Regions from separate parts of the Proteus sp. Marseille-Q3619 genome, predicted to be linked through region 1. Evidence: predicted binding sites of a transcription regulator. Region 1 holds the regulator's gene; the other holds the start of a gene.
What was found. Region 1 encodes ArgR, which controls arginine synthesis, uptake and breakdown. Its sites were predicted from a motif close to ANTGAATAAAAATACANT; they were not measured.
Positions count from the first base shown of each region.

Region 1 (3,395 bases):
GAAAAAGGATTAAAAATGATTTCAAGGAAATCTGATTGGCATCCTGCCGATATTATTGCCGCACTTAGAAAACGAGGAACAACACTTGCTGCCATCTCTCGCCAAGCAGGGTTAAGCTCTTCAACACTCGCTAATGCGCTATCACGCCCTTGGCCTAAAGGAGAAAAAATCATTGCTGATTATCTTGGTGTCTCCCCCTCTGAAATTTGGCCTAGTCGTTATTTTCATCCTGAAACAGGAGAATTACTTGAGCGAAAGATTCGTACCAAAACTAATAATTAACTAATAATTACAGACATTATAATTAATAAAAAAAACCGCTGATATAGTATCAGCGGTTTTTATTTAAATTTGCATTATTTTTATAGCAAAAAAAGTATTTCTTTATTTATTAATAAATTCTTCACCAAGAATTATATCTTTTTTCAATACATCTAACATGCCATTAAGAGATTGCTTTTCAAAATCACTTAATTTACCAATAGATAAATATTCCTCTACACCGTTTTTACCTAAAAGAATAGGTTGTGCAAAGAAACGGGCATATTCTCCGTCACCTTCTGTATAGGTACATTCAATAACATTTTTCTCGCCATTTAGAGCGCGAATTAATGAAAGACCAAAACGAGCCGCTGCTTGGCCCATTGATAATGTAGCTGATCCGCCACCGGCTTTTGCTTCTACTACCTCAGTACCTGCATTTTGAATGCGTTTAGTCAGTGCAGCAATTTCATCATCAGTAAATGAAACGCCATCAACTTGGGATAATAGAGGAAGGATAGTCACACCAGAGTGTCCGCCGATTACAGGAACATTGGTTTTTTGTGGATCTTTACCTTTTAGTTCAGCGACAAAGGTATTGGCGCGAATAATGTCGAGTGTAGTAATTCCGAAGAGACGTTTTTTATCATAAACGCCTGCTTTTTTGAGTACTTCAGCGGCAATAGCAACCGTTGTATTCACTGGATTAGTAATGATACCGATAAGTGCTTTAGGGCAGTTTTGTGCAACCTTTTCAATTAAGTTACGCACAATACCCGCGTTAACATTGAAAAGATCTGAACGATCCATGCCTGGCTTACGGGCAACACCCGCAGAAATCAGAACAACATCAGTGCCTTTTAGTGCAGGGGAAGGATCTTCACCCGCAAAACCTTTTACAGTAACTTGAGTCGGGATATGGCTTAAGTCAGCTGCGACACCCGGCGTGACGGGAGCGATATCATATAAAGAGAGTTCACTACCAGCAGGAAGCTGGTTTTTAAGAAGAAGTGCCAGTGCCTGACCAATACCACCTGCTGCACCGAGAACTGCTACTTTCATTCTGATACTCCTTAGTTTACAAGATAGTGGAACGCCTTAGAGATATTCACTATTACGCAATTCACCTTGTAAAAAACAATTATTTAACAGCAATATTGCATAATAAGGCATTTACAGTGAAAAATAATACTTTGGTTATTCTAAACAAATTGCTTATCTGTTAATGAGATAGTGGACACTCTTTTGATAAATAATTTCAATAAACATGACAAAGTGTTAAGTACACCATCATCCTTATGATAATCATTTAAGCTTATCATTTATTTAACAAATGTTTTACTTTCCTTAAATTATCACATTCACACGCCGTAAATAAATTTTTTTTGCAGTACATTCTACTTTACAATTTTGAGGAGGCTATCACGCGCCTTTCTTCGTCTTTTGTTGCATAAAAATTCACTTCTCTGCATAATGCACAGGTTATTGATAACTCACTAAAGGTGAACTATGCGCGTTCCTTCTAAGCAAGAAGACTTGGTTAAAGCGTTTAAAGCCCTGCTGAAAGAAGAAAAATTCAGTTCACAAGGCGAGATTGTGGCTGCATTACAAGAGGCTGGATTTGATAATATTAATCAGTCCAAAATCTCTCGTATGCTAACAAAATTTGGTGCAGTAAGAACCCGTAACGCCAAAATGGAAATGGTTTATTGTCTTCCTACTGAGCTTGGCGTACCAACAGCAAGCAGCCCACTAAAAAATCTGGTACTCGATATCGATCATAACCATTCTGTTGTGGTGATAAGAACAAGTCCGGGTGCGGCACAACTTATTGCACGTTTATTAGATTCATTAGGCAAAGCAGAAGGGATCCTTGGCAGTATTGCGGGTGATGACACCATTTTTTCAACACCAGCACCAGGATTTTCCACAGAAGAATTACGAGACGCTATTCTGAATCTTTTTGATCAGGAATTATAATTAGCCTTTCTACAGCTTCAAAAAATAAGCCACTGAATTTTCAGTGGCTTATTTATTTTTAATACTGGCTATCAAGATCTTTAGGCTGTGCTAATTTTGCGAGCAGTTTTTCGTGAATACCACCAAAACCGCCATTACTCATAATCAAAATATGATCGCCCGCTTGAGCTTCTTTCGCAATCATATCGACTAATGTATCAAGATCCGTACTCCAACGAGCAGGTTGTACACAATGCTCTGCAATGTCACTCACTAACCACTGAATATTAGGTGGCTGGAATAAAAAGACTTCATCAGCACGACCTAATGCAGGTGCGATATCATCCTTGCTAATTCCCATTTTCATGGTATTTGAACGAGGCTCTAACACCGCAATAATACGAGCAGTTCCACCGACTTTACTGCGTAACGCTTCAAGCGTTGCCAGAATCGCTGTGGGATGATGTGCAAAGTCATCATAAACACTTATTTGGTTAACCTCACCACGTAGCTCTAAGCGACGACGCGCATTAATAAACTTATCTAACGCTTCACAAGCATCAGCAGGTAAAACACCAACATGATGCGCTGCAACAATCGCCATTAAGCCATTTTGCATGTTATGTTCACCAGAAAGTCCCCAACACACTTCACCAACTCGCTCACCTTTGTGAAATACCTCAAAATGACTACTGTCATTACTGAGTTTTTTAGCTTGCCAATCTCCTGTTTCACCTGTGAATTCTTGTTCACTCCAGCATCCCATACCAATGGTCTGTTTTAGATTCATATCGCTATCAGGCATGATGATTTTTCCTGTGCCTGGGACGATACGAACTAAATGATGGAATTGTTTTTGAATTGCCGCCAAATCATCAAAAATATCGGCATGATCGAATTCAAGATTATTTAAAATCAGTGTGCGTGGAGAATAATGAACAAATTTAGAGCGTTTATCAAAGAAAGCACTATCATATTCATCAGCTTCAATCACAAAGAAAGGGCTTTCGCCTAACTGTGCAGATACTTGGAAATTACCCGGTACACCACCAATTAAAAAACCAGGTTTATAACCACAGTCTTCTAAAACCCAAGCCAGCATACCTGCTGTTGTGGTTTTACCGTGGGTTCCAGCAACGGCTAACACCCAACGTTCAGGTAAAATATAATCATGT
Region 1 is NZ_CBDIMP010000001.1:2,495,166-2,498,560, reverse strand. It holds gene ACWPWK_RS11510 (helix-turn-helix domain-containing protein) at 16-282, shown strand; gene mdh (malate dehydrogenase) at 385-1,323, opposite strand; gene argR (transcriptional regulator ArgR) at 1,771-2,241, shown strand; gene mpl (UDP-N-acetylmuramate:L-alanyl-gamma-D-glutamyl-meso-diaminopimelate ligase) at 2,300-3,395, opposite strand, start outside.

Region 2 (3,395 bases), 1.1 Mb from region 1:
CCCGCAACCAATTCTATAAACAACAATTCAGTCGCGGGATGGAGCAGCATGGTAGCTCGTCGGGCTCATAACCCGAAGGTCGTTGGTTCAAATCCAGCTCCCGCAACCAATTCTTTTCAATGTTATTCCTCATTTTTACCATCTCTCTTGATTTATTAATTCAAATCTATTACCCAACTTATTTATACATTTATTCTGATCATTCTCTTTTATTTTAATAAGATTATTGTGTTGAAAAACAATAAGACATTCCAATAGAAAGCAGATGATATTCACTTTCTACTGGAATATGAAAAGAAGGTATAAAAAGAATTTAACTACGATCAGCTAACGTTAATTCACCGCCATTAGCAAAATAAGCTTTGATGCCTTTAAAAATAGATTCTGCAATCTGTTGCTGGAATTTTGCTGTTTTCAGTTTTTTCTCTTCTTCGATATTACTGATAAAGGCCGTTTCAACCAGAATTGACGGAATTTCTGGCGCTTTTAATACCGCAAACCCAGCCTGATCGACTTTATTTTTATGCAGTTTATTAATTCCACCCATCAGCTTAAGCACTTCACTACCAAATTTAAGACTGTCGTTGATAGTGGCTGTTTGCACAAGATCAAGCATTGCATGGTCAACGTAGCGGTCACCACTTTTACTCACACCACCAATTAAGTCAGACTCATTTTGTGTTTGAGCAAGATAACGCGCTGTATTACTGGTTGCACCAGTTTTTGATAATGCAAAAACAGATGAACCTCTTGCAGAGCGGTTTGTAAACGCATCAGCATGGATAGAGACAAATAAATCTGCCTGCATTTTTCGCGCTTTAGCAACACGTACAGTCAATGGAATAAAGACATCTTCATTACGTGTCATATACGCCTTCATTTTGGCATCTTTATCAATAAGCGTTCTTAAGCGACGAGCAATTTGTAAAACCACATCTTTTTCACGAGTTTTATATTTGCCGATTGCTCCCGGATCTTCTCCACCATGACCAGGATCGATCATTATAATAATCGGCCTATCACGCCCCGCTCTGCCAGGTTTACGTGTGTCTGTTTGTGCGGGTACAGCTTGTTGTAAATCACCGTCGTTATATTCACGCAATAGTGCTAATAGTGGATCATCTTCAGTATCAGCCCCATGACTTGGGTAGAAATCTAGCACTAAACGGTTTTTAAATTCAGCCACAGGTTTAAGCGTAAACATTTGTGGTTGTACAGGCGTTTTTACTTCAAATACCAGTCGCACTGTTTTAGGTGTATTTTGACCAACCCGAATAAGTTTTAAATACGGATCGCTAGTCTGAACTTGATTAGCAACACCTTTCAATACGCTATTAAGTTGAATACCTTCTAAATCCACCACAATACGTTCAGGGTTTGACAATGCAAACTGACGATATTTCAGTGGTGTACTGGATTCTATAGTCACGCGAGTATAAGTCGAGGCAGGCCAAACCCTCACAGCAACAATAGATGCTGTGGCTGCAAGACCAACAGGACTAATACTTAACAATAATAACGCGCCAATTCCTTTAACAAGACGACGACGAGTTTGATTGTGCTCAGAATGACTCATGAAAATATTCCAAAAAAACGATTAACGTCAATAAACTCTAAAAAGAGATAAAAAAAGTTAAGAACAAAAAACTTTACCCAATCCACACTTCACTGTCACTTAAAAACAGCACAATTACTCACTTTTACACGAATATTCTGCCTTCAGGGAAAACAATAAGATAGGATTTTACTTGCCATTCCTCTCCAAAAAGAATAAAAATACATTAAATTCGAATAAAAATTCACTTGAGAGGGTTTTATGAAAGAGCGTAGCACCGAATTGGTCGATGGATTTCGCCACTCGGTTCCGTATATTAATGCACATAGAGGCAAAACATTTGTCATTATGCTAGGTGGCGAAGCCATTGCTCACGAAAACTTCCCATCTATCATTAATGATATTGGGTTGTTACACAGCCTAGGCATTCGTTTAGTGGTTGTTTATGGTGCTCGCCCACAAATTGATACTGCTCTTGAAATACAAAAAGTATCTCCGATTTATCATAAATATACGCGCATCACAGATAGCAAAACCTTAGAAATCGTTAAACAAGCTGCGGGTACATTGCAACTTGATATTACAGCTCGCCTATCAATGAGTTTAAGCAATACGCCATTACAAGGTGCGCATATTAATGTTGTTAGTGGTAACTTTGTTATCGCGCAGCCATTAGGGGTTGATGATGGTGTTGATTATTGTCATAGCGGAAAAATTCGCCGTATTGATGAAGAAGCTATTCATCGCCAGTTAGACAGTAATGCTATTGTATTAATTGGCCCTGTTGCAGTGTCTGTTACTGGTGAAAGCTTTAATCTCACCTCAGAAGAAGTGGCAACACAGCTTGCGATAAAACTTAAAGCACAAAAGCTGATTGGTTTTTGCTCATTCCAAGGTGTTATCGATGAAGCAGGTCACATTGTTTCTGAACTGCTGCCTAATCAAGCTGAAGATAAAATTCGAGAGCTACAAACAGAAGGCGATTATCACTCAGGTACAGTAAGATTCTTACGGGGAGCTGTTAAAGCCTGTCGTCGTGGTGTAGAGCGTAGCCACTTATTAAGTTATCAATCTGATGGTGCGCTTATTCAAGAATTATTCTCTCGTGATGGTATTGGTACTCAAATCGTCATGGAGAGTGCGGAGAAAGTTCGTAGAGCAAATATTAATGATATTGGTGGCATACTCGAACTTATTCGCCCATTAGAACAGCAAGGTATTTTAGTCAGACGTTCAAGAGAACAATTGGAAATTGAAATTGATCAATTCACTATTATTGAACGCGATAATATGACTATTGCATGCGCAGCGCTCTACCCTTATCCATCAGAAAAAATTGGTGAAATGGCCTGTGTTGCAGTGCATCCTGATTATCGTAGCTCTTGTCGTGGCGAGGTCTTGCTACAGCGCATTTCAGCGCATGCTAAGCAATTGGGGTTAGAAAAGCTATTTGTTCTAACAACTCGTAGCATACACTGGTTTCAAGAAAAAGGATTTGAACCCGCTGAAATTGATAAATTACCCATTGAAAAACAAGCACTCTATAATTACCAACGCCGTTCTAAAATTTTGATTTTAGACTTACATAAAGAGTAATTACCAAGCACAAAAAAAGACAGGTATCCCTCTCAATGCCTGTCTTTTATTATTTTCCATTATCAACTAACCGCTAATAACGTAATTTATCAATTAAGCCACTTCGACGTTGAATACGCGTTTGTATTGCCATTTTCACCATAGATTCCGAAGCATAAAGAGAAAGCTTCTGTTTTGCGCGTGTTAATGCGGTATACAACAATTCTCGACTAACAACAGGTGAAAATTTATCGGGAAGAACTAA
Region 2 is NZ_CBDIMP010000001.1:1,373,346-1,376,740, forward strand. It holds tRNA gene ACWPWK_RS06260 (tRNA-Met) at 1-10, shown strand, start outside; tRNA gene ACWPWK_RS06265 (tRNA-Met) at 33-109, shown strand; gene amiC (N-acetylmuramoyl-L-alanine amidase AmiC) at 314-1,576, opposite strand; gene argA (amino-acid N-acetyltransferase) at 1,817-3,151, shown strand; gene recD (exodeoxyribonuclease V subunit alpha) at 3,225-3,395, opposite strand, start outside.
Region 2: the regulator ArgR is predicted to act here: its motif matches at 1,766-1,783, upstream of argA (amino-acid N-acetyltransferase).